4 regions of the Bradyrhizobium australafricanum genome follow, and region 1 is predicted to be linked to each of the others. Evidence: predicted binding sites of a transcription regulator. Region 1 holds the regulator's gene; each other region holds the start of a gene.
The links. Region 1 encodes LexA, which represses DNA repair genes until DNA is damaged. Its sites were predicted from a motif close to TGTTCNNNNTGTGTTCNG; they were not measured.

Region 1 (7,407 bases):
GAGACATTGCGGCAATGGGCGCGCGCCGAGGCCGGCGCTGGCCGCCTGTTGCCCTGGGTGCCGGTGGCGTTCGGCACCGGCATCGCGTTCTATTTCGCGGCCGAGCACGAGCCGGTGCTGTCGGTCGCGGCCACCGTCGCAATCCTGCTCTGCCTGCTGGCGCTGCTGCTGCGGCGGCGCAGCGTGTTTCCCGTCATCGCGCTGCTGGCCGCGGTGGCCGCGGGCTTTGCGACGGCGACCTGGAAGACGGCGCGCGTCGCTCACACGGTGCTGGCGCGGCCGATGTTCTCGGTGGCGCTGACCGGCTTCGTCGAGACGCGCGACATCCGCGAGAAGACCGATCGTTTCGTGCTGCGCGTGGTTTCGATGGAGAGCCCGCGCGACATGACGAAGCTCAATCGGGTCCGGCTCTCGGTGAAGAAGGGCACCGCGCCTGATGTCGGCAGCTTCGTTGAGTTGAAGGCGCGGCTGTTGCCGCCGCTCGGGCCGCAGCGCCCGGGCTCCTATGATTTCGGCCGTGACCTGTATTTCCAGGGCATCGGCGCCTCCGGCTTCGTGATGGGCGCCGTCAAGACCAGGGAGCCGCCTGCGACCGGCGGCTTTGCGCTGCGCTACGCCGCCTTCATGCAGGGCCTGCGCGACGCCATCGACGCGCGGATTCGCACCACGCTCGACGGCGACCAGCGCGCGATCGCAACCGCCTTGCTCACCGGCCGGCGCGATGCGATCTCGACGCCGGTCAACGATGCGATGTTCATCTCGGGGCTCGGCCATGTGCTGTCGATCTCCGGCTACCACATGGCCGTGGTCGCCGGCGTCGTGTTCTTCGCGGTGCGCGCGCTGCTCGCGCTGTTTCCGGCGCTGACGGCGGGGCATCCGATCAAGAAATGGGCCGCGGCGGCCGCGCTGGTCGCCGCGGCGTTCTATCTGTTGCTGTCGGGCGCGGAGGTCGCGACGCAACGGTCGTTCTTCATGACCGCCGTGGTGCTGCTCGCCGTGATCGTCGACCGCCGCGCGATCACCTTCCGGACGCTGGCGGTGGCGGCGCTGATCGTGCTCGCGATCGCGCCGGAGGCGCTGGTGCATCCCAGTTTCCAGATGTCGTTCGCCGCGACGCTCGGGCTGGTGGCGCTGGTGCAGATCGGGCTGCCGAACCTGCTGGCGTCGCCCGACCATTCGGCGACCGCGCGCGTCGCGCTGTGGGGCGGGCGCGAGCTCACGATGCTGATGCTGGCCTCGCTGGTGGCGGGGCTGGCGACGACGCCCTATGCCGCATTCCATTTCCACCGCGTGACGCCCTACGGGCTGCTCGCCAACCTCGCGGCGATGCCGGTGGTCTCGGCGGTCGTGATGCCGGCCGGCCTGCTGGGGCTCGTCGCCATGCCGTTCGGCTTCGACGGCGTGTTCTGGGCGATCATGGGTCTTGGCATCGACTGGATGATCCTGGTGACGCAATGGGTCGCCGCACTCCCGGGCGCGGTCGGCCGCATGGCGGCGTTCGGCATCGGGCCGCTGATCGCAGCGAGCGCCGGCATCATCCTGCTCGGGCTGCTGCGCACGCCGCTGCGCTGGTCAGGCGCGGTGCTGCTGCTGGTGGCCTCGGTCTGGGCGCTCAGGGTGCCGCAGCCGGACGTGCTGATCTCGGGCGACGGCCGCAATGTCGCGGTGCGTGGCGGTGATGGACGGCTGCATCTGATGCACAGCGCCAAGGATGCATTTTTGGTCAAGGAGTGGCTGGCGGCGGACGCCGACGCGCGCACCGCCACCGATGCGTCGCTCGGCGAGGGCGTCTCCTGCGATGCCGGCGGCTGCGTGACCCAGGGACCCGGCGGCGCCTTCGTCGCGCTGGCGACCCGGCCGGAGGCCCTGGTGGACGACTGCGAGCGCGCAGGCCTGATCGTGACGACGCGGCCGGCGCCGCAGGGCTGCGCGGCATCGGTGATCGATGCCGAGCGGCTGCGCCGCCACGGCGCGCTGGTGCTGCGACGGAGCAGGGACGGCTACGCCGTCGATGCGGTCAAGCCCGGCGGGATCGACCGGCCGTGGTCGCCGGCGGTTCCCGGCGACGGCGAGAGCGAGACGACGCTACGCGCCCCCGCGCCGCGGCCTGCGGTGGATGCGACGCCGGCCGAGACCGATCTGCAGGGCGATGATTAGCCGTGGTCCGGCAAGGGCGCGCTCGGCAGCTCGAACAGGCCGAGATGGTATTCGTCGGAGTCGGGGCCGGCGTCGGGCTTCTTGACGAGGGTGAAGGAAGCCTCGGGAAATTGCTCCCAGACTTTCAGGTCGTCGGCCGTTACCGTCAGCCAACCGAACCGGAACATGTAGCGGCCCGGTTCCGTGACGCGTCCAGCCTTTTGCCATGTGACCTTATCGACCACCGCGCACGTCCTCCGTGCCCGATGATGCGCCAAGGTGCCGGCCGACGCAAATCTCCTTCTGCGCCCCGGAAGCGGGAGTCCGGGGTCGCCCGAAATTGCTTAGGTCATCCGCCGCCGAACAGCTCATTCCGCGGCGACGATGCGCTCAACCCAAAAACAGCGTTGCGAATGCGGAGGGCCGCCGCTCCACAACCTTCGGCTTCTGCTCGACCGGCGGATGCAGCGCCGGCAATTGCAGCACGCTAACGCGCTGTCCCTCGACCAGCTGGGTCACCAGCACATGGCTGCCGTCGGGGAATTCGACCGCGTCATGATGCCGATCAGGCACGTCGGGCTCGACTTCGTTGAACACGCCGACGCGATAGTTCAGCGTCTTGGTCCAGATCCAGCGGCTGTCGTAGCGAACGTTCTCGGCGAAAACGAGCTCGGTGCCCGGCAGCATGCAGACCGCGACAGTGGGGTCATTCTCCGAAGCAAAGCCGCGGGTCGACGTGCCGCGGAACGTCGTCGTGATCAGCGTCTCTCCGACAATGGCGGGGCGCGATGCCACGGCGTGCAGACTATAGTCACACATCGGATGGCTCCTCATTTCGAGGTAGCGACCCGTGCCTCTCCTTGAGGCATTAGGGCCTCTACCAGAGTGGACGATAGCGAACGAGCGTCTGCTCGTTTCTGGGCGATTGTACGACTGGTCCGAGATCGCTCCGATCACAAACACGCGACGCTGCGCGAGAGGTATCGGAGCGCATCGGGCAGGCCGTACGCTACACTATCATGCAAGGAACGATCCGACGTGTTGCTCGTTCCCGGCCGCCGCAAGTATTTGCAATTCAGTATTTGCGATAAAGGCCGATCAGCTTGCCCTGGATGCGGACCCGGTTCGGCGGCAGGATGCGCACTTCATAGGCGGTGTTGGCCGGCTCGAGCGCGATCGATGCGCCGCGGCGGCGGAAGCGCTTCAGGGTGGCTTCCTCCTCGTCGATCAGCGCCACCACGATGTCGCCGGTATTGGCGACGTCGTTACGCTGGATCAGCGCCATGTCGCCGTCGAGGATGCCGGCATCGACCATCGAGTCGCCGCGCACCTCGAGCGCGTAGTGCTCGCCGGCGCCGAGCATGTCGGGCGGCACGCTGATGGTGTGGCTGCGGGTCTGCAGCGCCTCGATCGGCGTACCGGCGGCGATCCGGCCCATCACGGGGACCGCGACCGGACGATTGCCGTCGTCCTCGGCAATTGGCGGCGTGCTGGCGCGCCGGCCGAGGGTGCCTTCGATGACACTGGGCGTGAAGCCGCGGCGACCGTTGCCGCCGCCGGCCGAGAGTTCGGGCAGCTTGATGACCTCGATGGCGCGGGCGCGGTTCGGCAGGCGGCGGATGAAGCCGCGCTCCTCCAGCGCAGTGATCAGGCGGTGGATACCGGACTTCGAGCGCAGGTCGAGCGCATCCTTCATCTCGTCGAAGGAGGGCGGTACGCCGGCCTCTTTCAGACGTTCATTGATGAAACGCAGTAGTTCGTACTGTTTGCGCGTGAGCATCTCGAGTATTCCCCCGGTTGATAGCGTCGTTCGATTCCGAGACTCTTCTGGTGGGGCCTGCAGGCCGGGCCTGACCTCATGAGCATGCGCTCGATGCACCTGCTTCCACGCGGCTTCCCGATTGTAGACACCAGTACTAGAAACAAATCATGAACGGACACTATATGTTCGATATGTGTTCCGCAACCACTTAATTTCCGGTGAACGTGTCGGGCAACGCACAATCGGCGGGGCGCGAAAACCCTATTCGGGCAGTGTCAGGATCTCGCATTCGCTGCCTTCGACGGCCGCCGCCGCGAACGGCGGGCGCACGAGAAGTGCCCGTGCCGCAGCGAGATTCCCGAGCAACGACGAGTCCTGCTGCGTCACCGGCGTTGCGATCAACGTGCCGTCCTCGCGCGCTTCGAGCCGTGCACGCAGATAGTCCTCGCGCTGGTCGTTGGCGGCGAGGTCGCGGCCGAGCAGGGCGCTCGTGCGGCGATGATGAATCACTTTCCGGCCGCTCAGCGCCCGAATCAACGGCACCAGGAACAGGAAGGCGCAGACATAGGACGACACCGGATTGCCGGGCAGGCCGATCACCCGCATCGCGCCGAGCCGGCCATGCATCATCGGCTTGCCGGGCCGCATCGCAATCCGCCAGAACGTCATGTCGACGCCCTCGGCTTCCAGCGACCGCTTGACGAGATCGTGGTCGCCGACCGAGGCGCCGCCTGTCGTGATCAGGACATCGGCACCGGCCTCGCGCGCCCGGCGGATGCCCGCCGTGGTCGCCTCCACCGTGTCGGCGGCAACGCCGAGGTCGACGGTCTCGGCGCCCTCGGCGCGCGCCAGCGCTCGCAGCGCGTAGCCGTTGGAATAGACGATCTGGCCGGGGCCGGGCTGCGAGCCCGGCATCACCAGCTCGTCGCCGGTCGCCAGCACCGCGACCTTCGGGCGGCGGCGCACCGCAAGTTCCGGATAGTTCATGGCGGCCGCCAGCGACAGCGCGCGGTCGGACAGGCGGCTGCCGCCGGCGAGCAGCACCTCGCCCGCACGGAAGTCGACCCCAGCCGGGCGGATGTGCCGCCCGACGCTGGCGGCCTCAGTGATCGTGATGTGGTCGCCGTCGACGGCGGTGTCCTCCTGGATGATCACCGCGTCGGCGCCATTGGGGATCACGCCGCCGGTGAAGATCCGCACCGCCTCGCCGGCGCCGACCGTCCGCTCGAACGGCCGGCCGGCGGCGACTTCGCCGATCACCTTGAGCCGGGCCTTTAGATCAGCCGCATCGGCGGCGCGCACCGCATAGCCGTCCATCGCCGACATCGGCTGCGGCGGCTGGGTGCGGAGCGCCGCGAGGTCGTGCGCAAGCGTGCGGTGGTAGGCGGCATCGAGCGCGACCATCTCCTCCGGCAGCGGTTCGGCGCCGGCGAGGACGGCGGACAGGGCATCGGCAACCGGCATCAGGGCCACGCTCAGAGCTCCTCAATTCTTAATGTTCAAATTCCAAGTGCGGTCAAAGCCCTTGCCACGTCATCCGTCGACGTCACGTGGATAGCATGAAGGCCGCGCGCCCGCGCACCTTCGATATTGGCGGCCAGGTCGTCGAAGAACAGGATCCGCGACGCCGGCACGCCGATGGCTTTTACCACATGATCGTAGGCCTCGGCGTCGGGTTTGCGGAAGCCGATGCTCGAGGACAGGAAGACGTTGCGGAAATGGCTGAGCAGCTCGGCATGGGTGACCGAGAAATGCGCGACATGGGCCGGATTGGTGTTGGAGAAGGCGTAGAGCGGCATCCGCTCGGCGGCCGCCGCGAGCAGCGGGGCGATGCCCGGCATCTCGCCGGTGAAGATCGCATTCCAGCCTTCGAGGAACTGGGCGTCCGTGATGTTGATGCCGAGCGTCCGGCGCAGGCTTTCGAAGAACGCCGCGTCGTCGATCCGGCCGATCTCGTGATGCTTGAAACTGTCGTCGACGACAAAGCGCGTGGCGAGCTCGGCGGGCGCACAGCCGGCATGCTGCGCCCAGTGCGCCATCACCTTGTCAAAGTTGATGTCGAGCACGACGCGGCCGATATCGAACAGCAGCACGTCGACGGAGTTGGGAGAGAATTGCGAGGTCATTGCATGAAACCGTGTACGAGAATTGCGGGCAGGCGGCAATGTCCTCGATTTCAGTGACCGGTGTGTGGATTGTACGTGGCGTTGCATTCATCGCGAGACTGTTCCCGCGCACACCACCGTCGTCCCGGCGAAGGCCGGGACCCATAACCACCGCATTTGATCAGGAACGGGATCGTGGCCCCAGCGTCGCGCAACAATTGAGATTTGGGGTAATGGGTCCCGGCCTTCGCCGGGACGACGGCGGGTGTCGTCGCTTGTGCGTCAAACATCCGCATTCTCGCGACATGATCTGTCCGAGCCTTGCTCTTTTCACCCTATATTTTGCTGCGGGGCTTGGCTTGCCGCGTCGGGCAACTCAGTGGCACGCACGCACTAGCTTTCAGCGCACCAAGCGACTTGATGCTTGCCGCGGCCTGACGCCCGCCGGCGGCTTGGTGCCCGCCGGCGTCGCTCTCACATCCTGGACAGCGCCAGGCCGAGGTAACCGATCAGCGCACCGGTGCTGAGAATGATGACGACGAGCGCCTGTTCCGAGCGTGCTTGCAAGGTTTTCCGGGTCACGGCGTTGGACGCTCCGTCTTCGAGATCATGCGGTCCAACGAACAGCATCAATTTCCGTTCCGGTCCTTCCCCCGGGAACCTTCACGACCTGCCGAGTGACGCGACGAATGCGGAACAGGAATGCGGGTCGGCCGCCTATGAGGGCGGTGCGATCCCCGGAACGGGGAAAGCGCGGCACATCTCGACGCTGTTCGACCTCAGTCGCTTGACGACCGCTGCATCGCCCTTCGACCGGAGGGATTCCGCAATGAGTTCGGCGATCAGGCGCATTTCGGGCTCGCCCATGCCGCGCGTGGTCGCCGCCGGCGTCCCGAGGCGAATGCCGCTCGGCTTGAGCGGCGGACGCGGATCGTCGGGAATGATCTGCTTGTTTGCGGTGATCCCGACGGCGTCGAGGATGTTCTCGGCCGCGCCGCCGTCCACGCCGACGCTGGCCACCGTATCCACAACCATCATGTGATTGTCGGTTCCGCCGGTGATCAACGTCATGCCGCGTTCCATCAACGCTTCGGCCAGGACCTTCGCGTTGCGCATGACCAGTCTTGCATAGGCCTGAAAATCGGACGTCGATGCCTTCTTCAGCGTGACCGCGGTTCCGGCCACAACGTTCATGTGCGGACCTCCCTGCAGCCCCGGGAACACCGACGCGTCGATCTTGCCGGCGAACTCCCGGCGACAGAGAACGATGCCGCCGCGCGGCCCGCGAAGCGTCTTGTGCGATGTCGTCGTCATCACGTCGAAACCCGCATCGAGCGGATTGCGCAAGGCATTGCCGGCGATCAGGCCGCCGTAATGGCTGACGTCGGCCATGGTCAGTGCACC
Region 2 (7,407 bases), on a different contig from region 1:
GCTGGCCGGGCAGCAGCGGCCGGTCGAGGCGGAGCAGGCCTATCGCGAGGTGATCGCGCGCGATCCGGTCTACCGCGGCGTTTGGCTCAACCTCGGCAATGTGCTGAGCGATCAGAAAAGGCACGAAGCGGCCGCCACGGCCTATCACCGCGGACTTGCCACGGATCCCGACAATGCCGGACTGCATTGCGGCCTTGGCGCGGCGCTCTATCGCCAGGGCTTGCTGGAGGACGCAATCCTGCACTACCGCCGCGCGATCGCACTCGAGCCCGGCAACATTGCGCCGCAGCGCCTGCTGGCGATGGTGCTGCACGAGGCGGGCGAGCGCGAGGAGGCTATCCGCATCTATCGGCAGGTCTCGGCCCGCGACCCGTCCGATCACGTCATCCTCAACAATCTCGGCGCCTGCCTGTTCGAGCTCGGACAGGTCGACGACGCCATCGCCTGCGCGGAGCTCACACTCGCGCTGAAGCCGGACTACGCCGCCGCGCACACCAATCTCGGGATCATCTTCGAGGCGCAGAACCTGGTCGAGGCTGCGGTCGCCGCGCATCGGCGCGCCATCGAGCTCGAGCCGCTCTATGCCAAGGGCCACGCCAACCTCGCGGTCGCGCTGCGCAATGCCGGCGAGATCGATGCGGCGCTGGTGGCCTCGCGCCGGGCGATTACGCTCGATCCCAAGCAGCCGCTCGCGCACTACAACCACGCGCATTTCCTCCTGATGAACGGCGAGTTCGAGGAGGGCTTTGAGGAGTATCGGTGGCGCCGCAAGACCAAGATGCTCAGCGACGGCGATCCCGTGTTCGACGAGCCGGAATGGCAGGGCGAGCCGCTCGCCGGACGTACGCTGCTGCTGTTTGCCGAATATGGACTCGGCGACGCCATCAATTTCGTCCGCTATGTGCCGATGCTGACGGGCAGAGGCGGCCGGATCATTCTGCAGGTGCAGCCGGCGCTGGTCGCGCTGCTGCGGCCGATGCTGCCTGATGTCGCGGTGTTCGCGCGCGGCGAGCCGTTGCCGCCGTTCGATCTGCAACTGCCGCTGCTCAGTCTGCCGCGGATCTTCCGCACCACCGTCGAGACCATTCCCGCAGCGACATCCTATCTGCGGGCGGATGCCGGCAAGCTCGCGCGCTGGCGCGAGGCGCTCGCCGGCGTGACCGCGCTGAAGGTCGGCGTGGTCTGGGCCGGCAATCCCAGGCACAAGGGCGACCGCCAGCGCTCGCTGCCGGTGGACGCCGTGCTGCCGCGGCTGGTCACATCAGGCGTGCAGCTCTACAGCCTGCAGAAGGAGCCGCGGCCGGACGATGCTCCGGTGCTGCGGGGCCTTGGCGCAGGTATCGTCGACCTCGCGCCGACGCTCGGCGATTTCGCCGACACCGCGGCGGCCGTCTGCGCGCTCGATCTCGTCATCGCCGTCGACACCTCGGTGGCGCATCTCGCCGGCGCCCTTGGCCGCCCGGTCTGGATGTTGTGTCCCTACGCGCTCGACTGGCGCTGGCTGCGCGATCGCGCCGACACGCCCTGGTATCCGACCATGCGGCTGTTCCGCCAGGACAAGCCGCAGGCCTGGGATCGCGTGCTGGCGTGCGTGTCGGAAGAGCTTGCGCGCGTTGCGGCCGGCGAACGGGAGTTGCTGTTGCCGGCAGCGGCGAAGTGATCGGGCATCACCCCGCACTCATCCCCTGCGCGCCGCCAAGCAGCTTGGCGTTGAGCCGGCCGCCGTCGAACAGCATTTCGTTCACCGCGCCGTCGACGTCGGAGGAGGTGACCTCGCGGCCACCGTCCCTGACGATGCTGGCCTGGGCGAGACGGCGCATCAGCTCCTTGATGAAGGCGGCGCTGACGCCTTCGGTGCGTCGCACGGCGTCGTCGATGACGGGCTGCGCGAGCGGCAGGCCCTTGCCGTAGAGCCGGATCAGCTTGCCACGTCCGGTCTCGTCGGGTAGCGGCACCTCGATCGCCTGGTCAATGCGACCGGGCCGGCCGGCCAGCGCGCTCTCCAGCTCTTCGGGACGGTTGGAGGTCAGCACGAACAGGATGTCGCAATCCTCCTTCAGGCCGTCCATCTCGTTGAGCAGCTTGTTGAGCAGCGATTCCTCGCACGGCCCGCCCATGTCCTCGCGGTCGCGCGCGATCAGATCGACGTCCTCGATCACCACCATGGTCGGCTGCAGCAGCCGCGCGAGGTTCATATAGGCGCCGAGCAGCCCGACCTGCTCGGCGGTGATGATCAGCGTGGTGTGATCCGGCAGGTTGGTGGCGAGATAACGAATGGTGTGGGTCTTGCCGGTGCCGGGCGGGCCGTACAGCAGGATGCCCTTGCGGGTCGACTGGCCGAGCTCGCGCAGCAGATCGCGGCTTTCGACAAAGCCGAGCACATTGCGATCGAGCAGCCGCAGCGTCCGGTCCGGCAGGATCACGTCATCGCGAGCGACCGTCGGCAGGCGATGCACGGTCAAGCCACGTGAACGTCCGCGATAATTGGCGCCATCCTCCAGCGACAGGATCTTGCCGCGATAGGATCGCGCTGCATGCACGGCGGCTTCCAGCTCGGCGAAAGTGCGCTGCACGAAAGCGTTGCCGGTCGCCCCGGCTGGCAACGCGAGCTCGATTCGCAGCGACGGTTCGTGATCATATTCGCGATGGAAGGTCAGCAGCACGGCGTAGCGCAGTTCGCCGGTTCGGCACAGCCATAGTCCATTGGCGAGGCATTTCACCGGCTCGGCCTCGCCGATATCGACATCGCGATATTGCGGCGGCGCGATCGCCGGCGCATTGCGGCCGGCCTTCATCAGCGCCGCGAAGTCCAGCGTCTCGTAGCGATATTCTTCATGGATGCCGAAGAAGTGGATTGGATCGGTGAACAGCTTGTCGATTGCGACCTGAACGTCGGCGCGCATGTGGCCCGGAAACTGTCGCGCCCGTGTCACGATCAGGTTGCGTGGCACGCCGGCGAAATGCCAGTCGAGCGCAACGTAAGCGGACCGAAACGTCTCGCCCGGCAATTCTTCCGAGCTGCGGCGTGCAGCGAGCAGGCAGTCGCTGCACAGCGACGCAGTCGTACCGGAGATCAGAATCTCCGTCACGGCCCTCGGGGCTTCGCAGAGATCGCAGGGGCGGCTGGCGTCGGCGGACTCGGTGGTGATCATCAACGGCTGGCCGTTGGAGCGGATCAGCCACTTCGCCGAGTTGAAGATTGCCCGCGCGACCGGTCCCGGATAGGGACCGCACGGAATGGCGCCCTTGGCCTCGATCAAGGCAGCGGAGGCGATGGCTTCCTGCTCGGATTTCCCGAACACCGTACGCAACAAATCCTGCACGAATTCCAGCGGGGTTTCATCGTCGTCGTGAATGAAGAGCCGCACCGGACCGTCGTCGCTAAACACGTCGTGCATGAGACCCCCGAAACGCAATTGGGAACAAAAGAACAAAGTAAGAACATCACGGCGGCTCCTGCGCGTCAAGCGAAAGATTCTGCGGTCTCACCCCTGACGTGTAGTGAGCCGGCCGGGAACGCGCACTGGAAGTGTAAACGCGGCTCAACGCCTGTGACGATTGTGTTGCGGCAAATGCCAAGAGATGGCCGTCACAGCGGCAAACTTCCGACACACCATCGGGGCGAAAAGGAGTATCCGACATGGCGCGAGCGCGAGAGCAGATTCTTCCCAAGGGTTTGCGGTCGCGCAGTTATTTTATGAGGCCCTCGTGTCGCACAAACTTCGCCTTGCGCTGCTTCTCGTCTTCACCTTGTTCGTCTCTCCCGCGCTGGCGCAGCCGGCCGCCAAGCCGGCGCCGCAGCAACCCGCTACCGGCGACGCGCTGACGCCCGAGCAGGCGAAACGTGCGCTCGACACGCTGCAGGACGACAAGAAGCGCGGCGAGATCATCAACACGCTGCGCGCCATCGCCAATGCCTCGCCGCAGGCGGCGGCCCAGCCTGCGCCTGCGCCCGAGCAGCATTCGCCGATCCCGCTCACCGCCGACAGCCTCGGCGCACAGCTGTTGCTGATGGTGTCCGAGCAGGTCGGCGAGATGTCGCGCGAGGTCGCCGACGTCGCGCGCACGCTGACGCATTTCCCGGCGTTCTATTACTGGTTCGTGCGCACCGCCAATGATCCGGTCGCCTACGGCCTCTTGATCGACATCGCCTGGAAGCTGGCGCTGGTGTTCGGCTGCGCGCTCGCCGCCGAATGGGTGGTGTTCCGCCTGATCAAGCGGCCGGTCGCGTTCCTGGAAGCGCGGCTGCCGCAGACCGCGCGCGTGCCGGTGCAGACGCTTGCCAGCGTCGATCCGCCGTCGTCGGTTGCCGACGTCACGCCGGCGCCCGAGTTGCAGCGGCGCCGGCTCAGCCTGGCGCGGGCCTGGCAGTCGCTGGTCCGGCTGCCCTTCGTGCTTGGACGCCTGCTGCTTGAATTGCTGCCGGTCGTCGTATTCGGCGGCATCGCCACCGCGCTGCTCGGCACCGAGATCGGCGATCAGTCGACCACGCGGCTCGTGATCCTTGCCGTCGTCAACGCCTATGTGTTCTCGCGCGTCTTGATCTGCGCGGTGCGCGCGCTGGCGGGGCCGTTCGGCCTGTTCCGCGTCCGTGCCGAGACCGCGGCCTATATCGAGATCTGGGCCCGGCGCATCGTCGCCGTCGGCGTCTCCGGCATCGCCTTTGCCAATGTCGCGCTGCTGCTCGGGCTGCATCGCGCCGGCTATGCCGCGCTGATCCGGCTCGTGATGTTGGTCGTGCATCTGTTCGTCGTCGTCATCATCCTGCAGTGCCGCCGCCAGGTCGCCGACGCCATCCGCGCGCCGGCCGATCGCACCGGGCTTGCGGCGCGAACGCGCAACCGTCTCGCGGCGCTCTGGCATGTGCTGGCGATCGCGCTCGACCTCGCGCTGTGGGCAGTGTGGGCGCTCAACATCCGCAACGGCTATTCGCTGCTGCTGCAATATTTCGTCGGCACCGTCGCGGTGCTGCTGGTCACCCGCCTCGTCACCATGGTGGTGCTGAGCCTGATCGATCGCGGCTTTCGCATCAGCCCGGAGCTGATCCAGCGCTTCCCGGGGCTCGAGACCCGCGCCAACCGCTATCTGCCGCTGCTGCGCAAGGTGGTCACGGCAGTGATCGCCTTCATTGGCTTCGTCGCGCTGCTCGAGGTCTGGGGCGTCGATGCCATCGTCTGGTTCTATGGCGGCCAGATCGGAAGCCGCCTGATCTCGGCGCTGGTGACGATCGGCATTGCCGCGCTTGCCGCGGCCGTGATCTGGGAAGTCGCCAATGCGCTGATGGACCGGCAGATCGACACCCTGTCGCGCGACGGGCATTACGCCCGCGCCGCGCGCTTGCGCACCTTCCAGCCGATGCTGCGAACCGCGCTGTTCTGCATGATCGTCGCGGTGGTCGGCCTCACGGCGCTCAGCGAGATCGGCGTCAATGTCGCGCCGCTGCTCGCCGGCGCCGGCATCGTCGGCATCGCGATCGGCTTCGGCTCGCAGAAGCTGGTGCAGGACCTCATTACCGGGCTGTTCCTCTTGATCGAGAACACCGTGCAGGTCGGTGACAACGTCACGGTGTCGGGCCTCTCGGGCGTGGTCGAGAACGTCTCGATCCGCACCATGCGGCTGCGCGCCGGCGACGGCTCGGTGCACGTCGTGCCGTTCAGCGCGGTGACCACGATCACCAACTCCAGCCGCGGCGCCGGCAATGCCGCGGTCAGCGTCAACGTGTCCTACAAGGAGGACACCGACCGCGCCGGCGAGGTGCTGAAGGACATCGTCGCCCAGATGCGCCAGGAGACGGCGTATCGCGCATTCATTCGAGGCGACCTCGAATTGTGGGGCGTCGACAAGGTCGACGGCTCGGTCGTGACCATCGTCGGCCAGATCCGCTGCACCGATAGCGGCCGCTGGGCGGTGCAACGCGAGTTCAACCGCCGCATGAAACGGCGCTTCCAGGAGGAGGGCATCGAGATCGCCTCGATGGGCCAGACCATCCTGATGCAGCTTCCTCCACCCTCCGAGCCCGATACCAACGCCCAGCCGCGCCGCGCGGCGGGCTGATCCGGCGCTCCGCTTCACCTCGCCCCGCTTGCGGGGAGAGGTCGAATTCGAGCGAAGCTCGAATTCGGGTGAGGGGAAGTCTCCGCAAGAGTATCTGCTTCCGTGTGTGCGAAGGCAGCCCGAGCCAACCAGCGGGAATGCTTGCCGGCGCGTCTCACGATTGCGACACGTCTCGCGACAGTGAGACGCCGCCAGCCTTGCCAAGCCCGCTGACCGGCGCGCAGCCGGCCGAAATCCGGCCGTTCTCACCCATTCCCTGCGACTTCCTCCGCTGGCACAGCGCTTGCTGATCGTCATGCAATGCGCGGCAAGACGCATTGCACAACTGAACCCAACGCGAAGGAAGGAAACGCACATGGAGCTTGGCTACTTCACCATGCCCTCGCACCCGCCGGAGTGCGGATTGAAGGAGGGCCACGACTGGGACCTGCAGACGCTGCGCTGGCTCGACGAGCTCGGCTATCAGGAAGCCTGGATCGGCGAGCACCATACCGCACCCTGGGAGCCGCACCCGTCGCCTGATCTGCTGGTGGCGCAGGCGCTGCTGCAGACCAAGAATCTGCGCATCGGGCCCGGCGGCTTCCTGCTGCCGTATCATCATCCCGCTGAACTCGCGAACCGCGTTGCGATGCTCGATCATCTCTCGAACGGGCGCCTCAACTTCGGCGTCGCGGCCTCCGGCCTGCCGAGCGACTGGGCGATGTTCAATGTCGACGGCATGTCGGGCCAGAACCGCGACATGACCCGCGAGGCGCTCGAGATCATCCTGAAGATGTGGTCCGAGCCAGGACCCTGGACGCACAAGGGCAAGTACTGGACGGTGAGCAAGCCGGACACGATGTTCGACTTCCTCAAGCCGCACATCAAGCCGTTGCAAGGGCCGCACCCGCCGATCGGCGTCGCCGGCCTGTCGAAGAATTCGGACACCTTGAAGCTCGCCGGCGAGCGCGGCTTCATTCCGATGAGCCTCAACCTCAACCCGGCCTATGTCGGCAGCCACTGGGATTCGGTCGAGGCCGGCGCGGCCAAGACCGGCCGCAAGCCGAGCCGCAAGGACTGGCGGCTGGTGCGCGAGGTGTTCGTGGCTGATACCGACGAGGAGGCGTGGAAGCTGTCGACCGGCGACATGATGGGCCGGATGATGAGCGAGTACTTCCTGCCGCTGCTCGGCCATTTCGGCTTCAAGGACTATCTGAAGCACGCACCCGACGTGCCCGACAGCGACGTCACCGTCGAATATTGCGCGCGCCGGAATTGGATCGTCGGCTCGCCCGCGACGGTCACCGAGAAGATCGAGAAGATCTACCGGGAAGTCGGCGGCTTCGGCGTCCTCTGTGTGTTCGGCTTCGACTA
Region 3 (7,407 bases), on a different contig from region 1:
AGGCTCTCGGAGAGCTCGAGCAGTTTCGCGACGCGGCTGTCGGCGTGCTTGAGGTCGCGCGAGGAGAGATCGACGCCCTTGGCCAGCTCGTTCAACTCCGCGATCACGCTGTCGCAATGACCGAGATTGGAGGTCGCGGCGCGCGCCACGCTGCCGATCTCGGCGCCGACGGATGAAAAGCCTTCCTGCACGCGCATGATGATGCCCGAAATCTGCTGGGCGCCTTCGCCGGCGCTTTTGGCGCGCAACGAGGCATCGCTGCTCTCGCCGATCAGGCTGCCGATCTGGCCGTCGAGATCGCGCACGGTGTCGGAAATCTGATGTGTCGCCTGGCGGGTTGCTTCCGCAAGGTTCTTGACCTCGCTCGCGACCACGGCAAAGCCGCGGCCGGCATTGCCGGCGCGCGCCGCCTCGATGGTGGCGTTGAGCGCCAGCAGATTGGTCTGCTTGGCGATCGCCTCGATCGAACCGGAAACCTTGGCGACCTGGCTCAGCGCGGAGCCGACCGCGGCGAGCCGCGCCTCGATCCGTCCGACCGCCGCGACGAGCTCCGCGATATGGCTGACCGCCGTCTCGACCACATGGCGGGACTCCGCGATCTGGCCGACCGCGGCGGATGCGGTCGTTTGCACCGCCTGCGATGCGTTGGCGATGTCGTGATTGGCGGCGACCATCGTCTCGGCCGTTGTCTGCAAATGATGGAAGCGCTCGGACTGGCTGCTGACGCGGTTCGCGACCTCCTGGACGTTGCCGGCGATGTCGGCGAGTTCCACCCCGAGGCCGCCGATGCGGTCGGCGAGCTGGTCCACCAGCCGCTCGGCCAGCGTTCGGTCCGATGACGTATCCAGAACTGCAAGCTGCGCGGCCGACATGTCGACGCTTCCTCCGTTACAGCGGCCTGTCGGCCGCCGCAGCATTCCCCATTCCAACCCTAAAGCGTGATTCGCGCTGCCGGTCTTGCCTGAGCGCGCACTGTGTAGCCCGGATGCAGCGCAGCGAAATCCGGGACTCCTGCCCGTGGAAACACGCATCCCGGATTACGCTTCGCTGCATCCGGGCTACGAAGCCGCTAAAGCTTGTAGGCGGTGCGGAAACCGCCCCAGTGCCGGCCGCGCACGCGGATCGGTACGTCGATCTCGCGCATCATCACCGTGTTGCCGCCTCCCATGTCGCGCGCATAGGTCTGGATCAGATAGGCGCGCTGGTTGCGGCCGGCGGCGAGGCCCGCGGCGTCGTTGAAGATGCGGCGGTTGCGGCTGTTGGCGGTGTTGTATGCCACGTCGCCCGGCCGCTGCGGCTGCGAGTAGAGCTTGTTATGGACCGGCAGATAGCCGTTCTGGTCGATCATCACGCAGAACGCCATTCGCTTGTCCCTGGCGAGGAACGCCTCCTGGAACGCCGGTAGCGTGCGCTCCGCCCAGTCCAGCATTTTGGTGCGGTACTGCACCGGGTTGGTGCCTGCGATCTCGACATAGTCGGTGTCGAACATGTCGGCGATCGTAATCGCGCCGCTCGCCAGCCCGTTCTCGAACATCTTGCTCAGCGTGCTGCCGGCTTCGATCGCGCGGGTGACGAGCTCGGCGTTCTCCTCGTGGATCGCCCACATCCGGTCTTCGATTTTTTCGCGCAGCTCGGCGGTTGCCGCCTCGAAGCGGGCCTGGCTGCCTGCCTTGGAGCGCTCGCCGATCCGGATCCGGCACGCGCCGATCTCCTGCAATGTCGCGTTCAGGGTCTCCTGCACCGGCAGCTTTTCGGCATCGGGTCCGCCGATCAGGATGCCGTCCATCGCGATTTCGTAGACCGGCGCGGTGACGATGCCGCGCGCGGTCGTGATCTCGATCTTGAGGCTGCAGGGCAGGCGCTCGTTCTTGCGCGGATCGCCGCGCTCGTCCTGGCGCAGCAGCACCGCGCAGCGCGCTTTCAGCTTCTGGGCGAAGGCGGTCACCGCCTTGCCGGCCCTGGCGACATTGTCGCCATGCGCGGCGGCTTCGCGCGTTGCACTGTCGATCTCGCCGGCGCTGGTGCCGACCGAGACGATGAAGTGCGAGGCGGAGGCGGCGTTCTGGCCCATCTCGCCGGTGATTTCATTCTGCTCGGCAACCGCGCCGTTGACGTTCTCGAACACCGGGCGGATCTTTTCGATCGCCTGGGAGATGCGGTGCACCGCGTCCGCCGATCCGGTGGCGTCCTTCTGCAATGCCTCGATCTTGCGGGTGATCTCCTCGGTCGCGCTCTGGGTCTGCACCGCCAGCGCCTTGACCTCGGTTGCGACTACCGCAAAGCCCTTGCCGGCGGCACCGGCGCGCGCCGCCTCGATCGTCGAGTTCAGCGCGAGCAGCGTGGTCTGCCGCGCGATCTGGGCGATCAGATTGACGACGTTGCCGATCGCGGCCGAGGATTCGCGCAGGCGATCGACGTTGGCGGTGGCCTCGCGCGCCGCGGCCGCGGCGTCGTCGGCGAGCTGGCTCGCGCTGCGCACCTGCGCCCCGATGCCCTCGGCGGAGTGGGTGAAACGGTCGGCGGCTTGCGAGAACGTCGTCGCGGTGCTCTGCGCATCGCTGCTGCGGCCGGTCAGCGCGTCGGTGCGGGCGCGGATGGTCGCGAGCTTGGCTGCCGTCGCCTCGGCGCCGTCGGCGACCGAACTCGCGGCGCGTTCGAGCTGGCGGATCATCGCGCCGAGCTCGAGTTCCAGCAATTCCAGGATCTCCTTGGACGAATCCTTGGCCGAATCAGTCTCGGTCGAGACCTCAGGGGCTGCGGCCGCGGTTGGAACCTGCGGCGCGACGGCCGGCGCAGCCGGCTCCGGCACTTGCTTTCGAAACAAACCGAACGCCATGTGGGCTCTTTGGGGGCTGTGGAAAGTTGCGGCGGGACGGGGCGATCCTCGCACCCGGGCATGAAGTCATGGTTAACAAGTGCCTCATATTCCGGCTTGCGGTAGTATTCCTCCGCCGGAGGGCCCCGCCGATCCTTTGATTTTGACCGTGAGGGGCCTATAAGGCCGCGTTTTCCATCCCTGTTCAGACCCTAAGCTCCGAAGAGACGTCGCATGGCCGGCCATTCCCAATTCAAGAACATCATGCACCGCAAGGGCCGGCAGGATGCCCAGAAGTCGAAGCTTTTCGGCAAGCTGGCCCGCGAAATCACCGTGGCGGCCAAGCTCGGCACCCCGGACCCGGCGATGAATCCGCGGCTGCGCGCCGCCGTGGTCGCGGCCCGCGCCGAGAACATGCCCAAGGACAATATCGACCGCGCCATCAAGAAGGCCGCCGGCAATGAAGGCGAGAACTATGACGAGATCCGCTACGAGGGCTATGGCCCCGGCGGCGTCGCCGTCATCGTCGAGGCGCTGACCGACAACCGCAACCGCGCCGCTTCCGATATCCGCTCCTTCTTCACCAAGTCGGGTGGCAATCTCGGCGAAACCGGCTCGGTCGCCTTCATGTTCGACCGCACCGGCATCATCGAATACGACGCCAAGGTCGCCTCCGACGACGCCATGCTGGATGCCGCGATCGAGGCCGGCGCCGACGACGTGGTCTCCAGCGAGGGCGGCCACGAGGTCTACGCCTCGCAGGACACTTTCCGCGAAGTCGCAAAAGCGCTGGAAGCGAAGTTCGGCGAGCCGCGCAAGGCGGCGCTGACCTGGAAACCGCAGAACACCGTCGCGGTCGACGACGAGACCGGCGAAAAGCTGCTGAAGCTGATGGACCTGCTCAACGAGCACGACGACGTGCAGAACGTGTTCGCCAATTTCGAGGTGTCCGACGCTCTGATCGCGAAGATGGGCGGCTAGTCGCTTGCACTGCTGTCGTCGTCCGGCTGGACCGGGCGACCCAGTATTCCAGAGACCTGCGTTTGATCCGAGAGGCCGCGGCGTACTGGATCCCCGCTCTCGTGTGCAATTGCGCACTAGGCGGGGATGACGAGTGGGCCGAGTACAACGACCGCGGCAGGGGATGAGGCTCCGTTTGTGTTTCGTTCTCCCGGCGCAGGCGGTATCACTACCCCATGACATCCCAGCCGATTCGCTCTCCCGTCCGCATCATCGGTATCGATCCGGGTCTCCGCCGCACCGGCTGGGGTGTGATCGAGACCGAAGGCAATCGTCTCGTCTACATCGCCTGCGGTTCGGTCGAGCCGCCGGACAATCTGCCGCTGGCGAACCGGCTGCTTGCGATCCATGAGGGGCTGGCTGCTGTGCTCGCCGACCACAGACCGGTGGAGGCGGCGGTCGAGCAGACCTTCGTCAACAAGGACGGCGTTGCCACCCTGAAGCTCGGCCAGGCGCGCGGCGTCGCCATGCTGGCGCCCGCAATGTTCGGTATCTCGGTCGCCGAATATGCGCCGAACCAGGTCAAGAAGACCGTGGTCGGCGCCGGACATGCCGAGAAGAACCAGATCCAGGTGATGCTGAAGATACTGCTGCCGAAAGCCGAGCCGCCGTCCGCCGACGCCGCGGACGCGCTCGCGGTCGCGATCACCCACGCGCATCACCGCCAGAGCACCGCGCTGCGGCTCAGGGTGGCGAGCCTATGATCGGCAAGCTGAAGGGCCTGATCGATTCCTATGGCGAGGATTACGTGATCCTCGACGTCGGCGGCGTCGGCTATCAGGTGCACTGCGCGAGCCGCACGCTGCAGGCGCTGCCGTCGCCGGGCGGCGCTGCCGTGCTCTCGATCGAGACCTATGTCCGCGAGGACCAGATCAAACTGTTCGGCTTCCGCAGCGATCACGAGCGCGAATGGTTTCGCCTGCTGCAGACGGTGCAGGGGGTCGGCGCCAAGGTCGCGCTCGCGGTGCTCGGCACGCTGCCGCCAACCGATCTCGCCAACGCCATCGCGCTGCGCGACAAGGCGGCGGTGGCGCGGACGCCGGGGGTCGGGCCGAAGGTCGCCGAGCGTATCGTCAGCGAATTGAAGGACAAGGCGCCGGGCTTTGCCGATGTCGATCCCGCGGTGGTGCAGCTCTCGGGTGCGATCGACAACAATCGTGCGCCGCGTCCGGTCACCGACGCGATCTCGGCGCTGGTCAATCTCGGCTACGGCCAGCCGCAGGCCGCCGCCGCCATCGCCGCCGCCTCGCGCAGCGCGGGTGAGAAGGCCGAGACCGCGCAGCTGATCCGGCTCGGGTTGAAGGAATTGTCGAAGTGATCAGTGGATTGGAGCGCCTCTGTCCTTCACCTCGCCCCGCTTGCGGGGAGAGGTCGGATCGCATCGCAGATGCGACCCGGGTGAGGGGGTCCAGGTCTCGACACACAGTGCGCTCGCGGAAGGAGCCCCTCACCCCAACCCTCTCCCCGCAAGAGCGGGGAGAGGGAGAACAATCTCATGTTAGTCTCGCATCATGAACACGCCCTCGCGCATGGTCTCGCCTGAACGCCGCTCCGACGATGTCGGCGACACCGCGCTGCGGCCGCAGTCGCTGACGGAGTTCGTCGGTCAGGCCCAGGCGCGCAAGAATCTCTCGATCTTCATCGAGGCTGCGAAGAAACGCGGCGAGGCGCTCGATCACGTGCTGTTCGTCGGTCCGCCCGGCCTCGGCAAGACCACGCTGGCGCAGATCGTCGCGCGTGAGCTCGGCGTCGGCTTTCGTGCCACCTCCGGCCCTGTCATTGCGAAGGCCGGCGATCTCGCGGCGCTGCTGACCAATCTCGAAGAACGCGATGTGCTGTTCATCGACGAGATCCATCGCCTCAGCCCGGCGGTCGAGGAGGTGCTCTATCCCGCGATGGAGGACTTTCAGCTCGATTTGATCATCGGCGAAGGTCCCGCGGCGCGTTCTGTGAAGATCGAATTGTCGAAATTCACGCTGGTCGGCGCGACGACGCGTGCGGGGTTGCTCACCAATCCCTTGCGCGACCGCTTCGGCATTCCGATCCGGCTCAATTTCTACACCGAGGAAGAGCTCGAGAAGATCGTCACCCGCGGTGCCCGCGTGCTCAACATCGGCATGACGGCCGACGGCGCCAACGAGATCGCGCGCCGCGCCCGCGGCACGCCGCGCATCGCCGGCCGCCTGCTGCGCCGGGTGCGCGACTTTGCCTCCGCCGCCGATGCCGATTCCGTCGACCGCGGCATCGCCGACCGGGCGTTGAGCGCGCTCGAGGTGGACAGCGCCGGGCTCGATGCGATGGATCGCCGTTACCTTACCACCATCGCTTTGAACTATGGCGGCGGGCCGGTCGGGGTCGAGACCATGGCGGCGGCGCTGTCGGAGCCGCGCGATGCGATCGAGGACATCATCGAGCCCTATCTGATCCAATGCGGCTATCTGCAGCGTACTCCGCGTGGCCGGCTCCTGACCTCGCATGCCTTCCGCCATCTCGGGCTCGCCGAGCCGAGCCGCGATCCCTCGCAGTTCGGCCTGTTCGGCGGCAATGGCGACGAGGACTAAACCCGCGCTCTCGAAGACGTGAAAACGCGTGTTGATGCAATGCATCGCGCCCGCCGCTAACCTTGCCCGCTAACCATTGCTACATCTTGCAGGCGGTCTGCACAAACGCGGCCCAATTTCGCTCCAATCAGAGAGCGTATGATCGCTCAGGCATCACCGATCACACATCCATGATTTCACGTCGTCATTTTCTGCGCGGGTTCGGCGGGTTGACCGCCGCCACCGCTTCGACCGCGGCCTATGGCTTGAGCGAGCCGGTCGTCCGCCTCGCGCTCACGCGCTACGATCTGTCGCCGCGGCAATGGCCGGCGGACTTTCCGCTCAAGATCGCCGCACTCGCCGACATCCACGCCTGCGATCCCTGGATGTCGCTCGATCGCATCGCTGAGATCGTCGAGCGGACGAACGCCCTGAACCCTGACATCATCGTGCTGCTCGGCGACTATGTCGCCGGGCTGCGTCATGTGACGCGCTTCATTCCGGCCTCCGACTGGGCCGCGGTGCTGAAGGGCCTGAAGGCGCCGCTCGGCGTGCACGCCGTGCTCGGCAACCACGACTACTGGGAAGACAAGGCGGTACAGCGCTTGGGGCGCGGCATCCCGCTGGCGCGCCGCGCGCTGGAGGGGGCGGGGATTCCGGTCTACGAGAACGACGCGGTGCGGCTCGCCAAGGACGGCCGGCCGTTCTGGCTCGCCGGTCTCGGCGACCAGCTCGCCTTCATGGCGGCGCGGCCCTATCGCCAGGTCTCGCGCATCGGCGTCGACGATCTCAACGCGACGCTTGCCAAGGTCACGGACGACGCGCCGGTGATCCTGCTCGCGCATGAGCCCGACGTCGCGCTCCGCGTGCCCTCGCGCGTCGCGTTGCAGCTGTCCGGCCACACCCATGGCGGGCAGGTCCGGCTGCTCGGCTGGTCGCCGGCGGTGCCGGTGAAGCACGGCATGCGGCTCGCCTATGGCCATATCAAGCTGAAATGCGACGTCGTCGTCTCCGGCGGCCTCGGCTGCAGCA
Region 4 (7,407 bases), on a different contig from region 1:
CGGATGGAGCGAAGCGAAATCCGGGGCAGTCTCTTCCGCGGCAGCACCGCTCCCGGATTGCGCTTCGCTCTATCCGGGCTACGCAGTCCAGACGTCTCGGCGCTGCGGCTTCACAACTCCAGCTCCCAGGTCTCGCCGACCAGGTCGACGCCGAAGTTGTGGTGCTTTTCTTCCTTGACCCGCTGGAAGCCGGCGCGGGCGTAGATGCCGCGCGCGGCGACCAGGATGCTCTGGGTCCACAGCGTCATCTTCGTGTAGCCCTTCTCGCGCGCGGCGCGGATGCATTGCTCAACCAGGGCGCGGCCGACGCCGAGCCCGCGCGCCTTTTCTTCCACCAGCAGCAGCCGCAGCTTGGCGACCCCGTCGCCGCCGTCGACCAGGAAGACCGAGCCGACCGGCTCGCCGTCGACCTCAGCGATCCAGCAATGCTCGCGGGCCGGATCGAACGATCGCAGAAACTGCGCGCAGATCTCGGCCACCAACGCCTCGTAGCTGATGTCCCAGCCATATTCCTCCGCGTAGGCTTGTCCCTGCCGCGAGACGACCCAGCCCATGTCGCCGACGCGATGGCTGCGCAGCAGGAAGCCGACCGGTTTCCCGGCGGGCGGCTCCAGCGATTGCTCGATCGTGCTCATGGCGCGCACCACCGCGGCGCGACGGTCGCCGTCCATCTGCTTCAGTAGCGCCCCGACCTCGCTGCGCGAGCGGCGGTCGAGGTCGGCGGCTGCGGTGCGGCCCTTGGCGGTGAGGGCCACCTCGTTGACGCGTTTGTCGGCCTTCGACGGCTTGCGGGTCACGATCTGGCGCCTTTGCAACGCCGCCAGCGTGCGGCTGACGAAGCCGGCATCGAGGTCGAGATCGCGCACCAGGTCGGTCGCGGTGCAATTTTCGCGATGTGCGAGCTCGTAGATGATCCGCGCTTCCTGCAGCGTGAATGTCGAGTGCAGCAGCTTCGGCTCGATGATGCCGAGCTTGCGGGTATAGAACCGGCTGAAGCCGCGGACCGCGGCGACCTGGCTCTCGAGGGTATGGGAATTTGATTTCATCAAGCATATTATTTGACGGAATCAAATAATCCGCAAGCGCTTTGTTCAGGCCACCATGATCCGGCTGCGCAGCATGGTGCGCGAGGAGCGGCCGAGCCGGCGCAGCAGGCGCGCCTCGGAGCGGCGGGCGTCGGGCCGGTAGCCGCCGATCCGCTCGTAATGCTCGCGCGCGATCAAAAGGCCCTGTTCAGCCGAGGGCCCGGTGATCATCCGGGCAACGAATTTGAGGCCGTCGCGCAGGCCGGGATCGGTGTAGGGTGCGCGGGCGTAGCGGAAGATGCCGGCGCGGTCCTTGCCGCTCGCCGCCACCATCTGGATGAACTGGGTGGTTTCCTCGATCCAGCCGGCATCGAGCACCGCGCCCGGATGCAGGAACATCAGCCAGGGCGACCGCGCCTGCCGCGCGCCTGCCGCAAGCGCGGCGGCGCGCGTGCCCTCGAAGCGCAGGAAGCGGCAGCCGGCGACGTCGGCGACGCGCTCCATCACATCGCTGTTGCCGCGGTCGACCAGCAGCACTTCGCGGATGACGCCCGCGGCCGCGCCCGGCACCAGCGCCGCCAATGTTGCGACCGCGGTGCGCTCGACGCCGTCGGTTGGAATGATCACGCTCAGCATGATTTTGAGGCTTCGATGGCTCAAACGGTGGAGAAACTCCGGCCGTGTTATCACCTTGTCATATTCAAAGCAGCCTGTTCGCCTGCAGAATTTTGTAGCAAGGTTCTGTGGAATTTCTCCGTTCTTGTTCTTGATTTGTTCTAGTGCTGTGTTAGCTTCAAAGCATGAGCCGAGCATCCTCTCATGCCCTCAAGCACCCGCCGGTAACGGCGCCCTCCGATAACCCGGCGGGTGCACCTTCCCCTTTTCCCGAGCTTGCGGTCGCGATCGAGCGCGAGCGGCGGCGCGGCCGCGGCGCGCAGTCCAACGCCAGCGGCCGCTACGAGGCCGAGGCGCGCGTTGCCTTCGACGACGGCTGGCAGAGCCTCGAGGACCTGCCGCCATTTGCGACCAGCGTGGCGCTCGACACCTCGCGCAAGGTGATCACCCGCAACGACTCGCCCGACATCGGCTTCGACCGTTCGATCAATCCCTATCGTGGCTGTGAGCATGGCTGCGTCTATTGCTTCGCGCGGCCGACCCACGCCTATCTCGGCCTGTCGCCGGGGCTGGACTTCGAATCGAAGCTGTTCGCCAAGCCGGACGCACCCGCGCTGCTCGAGAAGGAACTGGCGGCGCCGGACTACGAGGCCCGGATGATCGCGATCGGCACCAACACCGATCCCTATCAGCCGATCGAACGCGACCGGAAGATCATGCGCGGCATTCTCGAGGTGCTGGAGCGCGCCGGCCATCCGGTCGGCATCGTCACCAAGTCGGCGCTGGTCACCCGCGACATCGACATCCTGGCACGGATGGCCAAGCGCAATCTCGCCAAGGTCGCGCTCTCGGTGACGACGCTCGACCCGAAACTCGCCCGCACCATGGAGCCGCGCGCCTCGACCCCGCCGAAGCGGCTCGAGGCGATCAAGCGGCTCGCCGACGCCGGCATCCCGACCACGGTGATGGTCGCACCCGTGATCCCGGCGCTGAACGACTCCGAGATCGAGCGAATCCTCGATGCCGCCGCACATGCCGGCGCCAGGGAGGCGAGCTACGTACTGCTGCGCCTGCCGCTCGAGGTGCGCGATCTGTTCCGCGAATGGCTGATGGCGAACTATCCCGACCGCTACCGTCACGTCTTCACGCTGATCCGCGACATGCGCGGCGGCCGCGACTACGACTCGCAATGGGGTACCAGGATGAAGGGCACCGGCCCGATGGCCTGGATGATCGGCCGCCGCTTCGAGATCGCCTGCGAAAAGCTCGGCTTCAACAAGCGGCGGACCAAGCTGACCACCGATCACTTCGCCAAGCCGAAGCGTAACGGGCAGCAACTCAGTCTATTCTAGGCGGACCCGTAGCCCGGATGGAGCGCAGCGAAATCCGGGTCTGTTCGACCCGTGGCCGAAGACTTCCCGGATTGCGCTTCGCTCCATCCGGGCTACGAAGACGTCAAACAGTGAGTGCAACAATGAGTAACACCCCGACCGCACGCTTCACCGTCCTCACGCTGGGCGTCAGCGACATGCGCGCCAGCATCGGCTTTTATGAATCGCTCGGCTTCACCAGGAAGATGCGCGCGACCGGCGAGGAGGTCGCCTTCTTCGAGACCGGCGGCACCGTGCTCGGCCTGTTCCCGTGGCATCTGCTCGCCGCCGATGCCGGGCTGCCGGATCAACCACGGCCGTCAGCGTTCCGCGGCGTCGCGATCGCCTGGAACTGCAACGACGACGCCGAGGTCGATCGTGTGATGGCGTTCGCGTTGTCGAAAGGCGCCAGGCTGCTGAAGCCCGCGCAGCCCACCAGCTATGGGGGATATTGCGGCTATTTCGGCGATCCCGACGGCCACGCTTGGGAAGTGGTGCGCGCGCCGGGCTTTGAGGTTCGCGACGACCGCCGGGTGTCAATTCCCGATTAGGGCGGCGAATTGAATAACGGGGAAGGGCGCCAGGTTCCAGGTTGCGCCGCGGGCCGGGCTTGATCACGATCCCCGCATGATTCGGGACAAGTCCAACAGCACGTCAAAGACTGCGTCGAAGAAGAAACCGGCCGAGCCGGCCAAGCCGGACAAGCGCGTCATCGTGGTGACGCGGCCGAGCTTTCGGCGCGAGCGCGCGCTGATCAAGCGCGGTGTCTGGCCGGTTGCCGGCTGCGACGAGGCCGGGCGCGGGCCGCTGGCGGGTCCGGTGGTCGCCGCCGCCGTGGTGCTGGACCCAAATCGGATACCCAAGGGCCTCGATGATTCGAAGCGGCTGACCGTCGAGCGCCGCGAGGAACTGTTCGAGGAAATCTGCGCGACAGCAGCGTTCTCGGTCGCGGTGGCGTCACGGGCGCGGATCGACCGCGACAACATCCTGCGCGCCTCGCTGTGGGCGCTGGCGCGCGCGGTGCATGCGCTGCCGGAAATGCCGAAGCACGTCTTCGTCGACGGCCGCGACAAGCTTGCCACGTCCTGCGACTGCGATGCCGTGATCGGCGGCGACGGCATCGTGGCCTCGATCGCGGCGGCCTCGATCATCGCCAAGGTGACGCGCGACCGCCTGATGTGCGCGCTGGCGCTGGATTGTCCCGGCTACGGCTTCGAGCAGCACAAGGGCTATGCCGTCCCCGAGCACCTCGAGGCGCTCGACCGGCTCGGCCCCAGCAGCCATCACCGCAGCTTCTTCGCCCCCGTCGTCGCGGCGCGGTTGAAGCATTTCCCGGTCCCGGCGGAGCCGGACCTGTTCACGTTGGACGCCGAAAGCGAAGCCGCGGCATCCGAAGCGGCGTAAAGCGCGGCGGCGCCGCACTCTCGGCTGTCATCGCCCGGCTCGCCGCCTCCGCTAAAGCTTTGGCGCGCCAGGGGGCCGTGGCCTCGTCGAAGCCTTGGCGAAGACGGGACCGGGCGATCCAGTATTCCAGAGACCGTTGTGCTCAAGCCTGGCCGCCGCGGCGTACTGGATGCCCCGCCTTCGCGGGGCATGACAGCGATGTTTGACTTTGCACCGTGGACACATCCAGCCCGGTTGCCTCCATCGCCGCCGCCGTTTATCAAAAACGCTCGGGATCAGATGGCGCCGCTTGATACGGGTGGCTGGGGCATTTCAGGCGTTTCATGCGGTTTACCTCCCTGGTTGTCGAACTGATCCGCGCCCGGCCGCGCCTCGTGGTCTGGATCGTGGTGCTTGCGCAGGCCGCGATCTGGCTGTTCCTGCCGGCCGTCTTCTACGGCAGTCCGCCCGGCAACCTCGCCACCATCCTCGCCTTCGGTCGCGAATATCAGGTCGGCACCGACATGGGGCCGCCGCTCGCGTTCTGGCTCGCCGACATCGCCTTCCGCGCCGTCGGCAATCACGTGTTCGGCGTCTATCTCCTGGCGCAGGTCTGCGAAATCGTCACCTTCATCGCCTTTTACGCCTTGGCGCGCTCCATCGTCGGCGGCCCGCAGGGCGTGCTGGCAGTGCTGCTGTCGATGACGGTCGTGGTGTTCTCCTCGCCAAGCGTCGAGTTCGGCCCGCTGATCCTGGCGCGCCCGCTCTGGGCGCTGCTGCTGCTGCATTCCTGGCAACTGATCGGGCAGAACCGGCGCAGCGCCTGGTTCGCCTGGTCGATCGATTGCGGCCTCCTGCTGCTGACGACGCCGGCGGCGATCGGCATGATCCTGCTCGTGATCGGCTTTGCGCTCGCAACCGAGCGCGGGCGGCGCATGCTCAAATCGGTCGATCCGATCTACGCGCTGCTCGTCATCATCGTGCTGGCGCTGCCCTACCTGATCTGGCTGCTCCGCGCCGACGTGCTGGCGCTGCCGGTCCTGCCGGCACTCGCCGATCTCAAGGCGCACGCGCTGCGCTGGGGCGTGGTGCTCGGCGGGCTGATCGTGGCGACCGCCGCGATCGCGCTGCTGGCGATCCTCAATTCGCGCTGGTTCGCCCGCGATACGGAGGATGCCCCGATCATCTACCGTCCGCCGGTCAGTCCGCTGGCGCGGCAATTCGTGTATTTCTTCGCGTTCGCGCCGGCGATCGCCAGCAGCTTCGTCTCCGGGCTGTTCAATCTCGATCGCGCCTTCGGCGGCGCCGGCGTGGCGCTGTTGATGTCCGGGCTCGCCGTCGTGGTCGCGACCGGCGAACTGATCCCGCTCAGGCGGCAGCGGCTGCTGCGTTCGGTCTGGGCCCTGGCGGTCGCGGCGCCTGCGGCGCTCGCGCTGGCGGCGGCGCTGTTCCTGCCCTGGACCAGCACCACGGAGGCGTCTACCTCGTTGCCGGCAGCCGCGATGGGCCGCTTCTTCAATGACAGCTATGAGCGCCGCACCAACCAGCGCCTGCGCGCGGTGGCCGGCGATCCCGAACTTGCCAGCCTGATCGCGATGAACCGCCGCCGCCCGCATCTTTTGCTCGACGCCACGCCGCAGCGGACGCCGTGGCTGTCGGTCGCAAAATTCAACGAGACCGGCGGCGTCGTGGTGTGGCGCGCACAGGACACCGCCGGCACGCCGCCGCCCGACATCGCGCAGCGCTTCCCCGGCCTCGTGCCGGAAGTGCCGCGTTCGTTCGACCGGCTGGTCAACGGACGGCAGCCGGTGCTGCGGATCGGCTGGGCGATCGTGCGGCCGAAGGGGACGTGATTTGACGTGGAGCCGTAGCCCGGATGAAGTGGAGCGAAATCCGGGGCCGCTCTTTCACGCTACCTGATCCACCCGGATTGCGCGGAGCCTGTCATCGGGCGCGCGTCCGCGCGACCCGTTGGCTCCATCCGGGCTACGAAGCTACGCCGCCTGCAGCACCTTCGCGATCGCGCGCAGATCCTGCCACGACAGCCGCTTGTAAGACGGCGAGCGCAGCAGATAGGCCGGATGGAAGGTGGCGACGGCGCGGATCGTGCGGGTGCCGGTGTCGTAGTCGATCCATTTGCCGCGCGTGCGCATGATGCCCTCGCGCGTTCCGAGCAGCGCCTGCGTCGAGGGATTGCCGAGCGTCACCAGCACGTCGGGATTCACGAGTTCGATATGGCGCTGGATGAAGGGCAGGCACACCTGCGTCTCCTGCGGCGTCGGCGTACGGTTGCCGGGCGGCCGCCACGGGATCACGTTGGCGATATAGGCTTTGCTGCGGTCGAGCCCAATCGCGGCGATCATGCGGTCGAGCAGCTTGCCGGACCGGCCGACGAACGGCAGGCCCTCGATGTCCTCGTCGCGGCCCGGTGCCTCGCCGACGAACATCACGCGCGCCTGCGGATTGCCGTCGGCGAACACCAGCCTGGTCGCGGTGTGCTTCAGCGCGCAGCCGTCGAAATTCTCCATCAGCATGCGCAGGGCTTCAAGCGTCGGCGCGGTCCGCGCAGCCTCGCGCGCGGAAGCGATCGCGGCATCCGGCGCCACGGTGATTTCGCCGCGCGGAACTGACGGCATCGGCGGCGGACGCAGCGGATTGAGCGCAACTGATGGACGCGGTGCGGCAGGGGCGGGAACTGGCTCCGGCTCCTCGAGCCGGTTGATCGGCGCATCGCCAAGCGCACAGTCGACCCCGGCCTCGAGGTAAAAGGCCAGCAATTGCTGCAGTGTAGGGGTGGGCTCGGGCGGCAGGACCATCATCGGCGCAATCTAGAGCATCGACCAGAAAAGTGGAGGGCGGTTTTCGGAAAAGATTATTCTCTTGCGGTACCCGGGCCGTGCAAACCCATGGAAGCGCAATTCCATGGTTGTCCTTCCGCCAAAAATCGGAAACAACGACCCGTGAAAAGCTTAGAAGCGTTCTCAATGGGCTGAGATCAAAGATCATGAGTGCTG

Region 2: the regulator LexA is predicted to act here: its motif matches at 3,427-3,444, upstream of J6525_RS28575 (ATP-dependent Clp protease adaptor ClpS).
Region 3: the regulator LexA is predicted to act here: its motif matches at 3,969-3,986, upstream of ruvC (crossover junction endodeoxyribonuclease RuvC).
Region 4: the regulator LexA is predicted to act here: its motif matches at 1,787-1,804, upstream of J6525_RS32415 (PA0069 family radical SAM protein).

Annotation. Positions count from the first base shown of each region.
Region 1 covers NZ_JAGKJL010000042.1:46,642-54,048, forward strand. The annotation lists gene J6525_RS30715 (ComEC/Rec2 family competence protein) at 1-2,157, shown strand, start outside; gene J6525_RS30720 (hypothetical protein) at 2,154-2,381, opposite strand; gene J6525_RS30725 (hypothetical protein) at 2,527-2,955, opposite strand; gene lexA (transcriptional repressor LexA) at 3,212-3,916, opposite strand; gene J6525_RS30735 (molybdopterin molybdotransferase MoeA) at 4,160-5,371, opposite strand; gene J6525_RS30740 (HAD family hydrolase) at 5,398-6,024, opposite strand; gene J6525_RS30745 (hypothetical protein) at 6,478-6,633, opposite strand; gene glyA (serine hydroxymethyltransferase) at 6,721-7,407, opposite strand, start outside.
Region 2 covers NZ_JAGKJL010000037.1:57,363-64,769, reverse strand. The annotation lists gene J6525_RS28580 (tetratricopeptide repeat protein) at 1-1,660, shown strand, start outside; gene J6525_RS28575 (ATP-dependent Clp protease adaptor ClpS) at 1,668-3,398, opposite strand; gene J6525_RS28570 (mechanosensitive ion channel family protein) at 3,709-6,054, shown strand; gene J6525_RS28565 (LLM class flavin-dependent oxidoreductase) at 6,410-7,407, shown strand, end outside.
Region 3 covers NZ_JAGKJL010000050.1:33,580-40,986, forward strand. The annotation lists gene J6525_RS33545 (methyl-accepting chemotaxis protein) at 1-872, opposite strand, end outside; gene J6525_RS33550 (methyl-accepting chemotaxis protein) at 1,070-2,836, opposite strand; gene J6525_RS33555 (YebC/PmpR family DNA-binding transcriptional regulator) at 3,050-3,796, shown strand; gene ruvC (crossover junction endodeoxyribonuclease RuvC) at 4,012-4,539, shown strand; gene ruvA (Holliday junction branch migration protein RuvA) at 4,536-5,153, shown strand; gene ruvB (Holliday junction branch migration DNA helicase RuvB) at 5,347-6,396, shown strand; gene J6525_RS33575 (metallophosphoesterase) at 6,567-7,407, shown strand, end outside.
Region 4 covers NZ_JAGKJL010000047.1:9,277-16,683, reverse strand. The annotation lists gene J6525_RS32425 (bifunctional helix-turn-helix transcriptional regulator/GNAT family N-acetyltransferase) at 111-1,046, opposite strand; gene J6525_RS32420 (glycosyltransferase) at 1,092-1,661, opposite strand; gene J6525_RS32415 (PA0069 family radical SAM protein) at 1,826-2,992, shown strand; gene J6525_RS32410 (VOC family protein) at 3,115-3,561, shown strand; gene rnhB (ribonuclease HII) at 3,638-4,414, shown strand; gene J6525_RS32400 (glycosyltransferase family 39 protein) at 4,738-6,246, shown strand; gene J6525_RS32395 (uracil-DNA glycosylase) at 6,388-7,203, opposite strand; gene J6525_RS32390 (electron transfer flavoprotein-ubiquinone oxidoreductase) at 7,398-7,407, shown strand, end outside.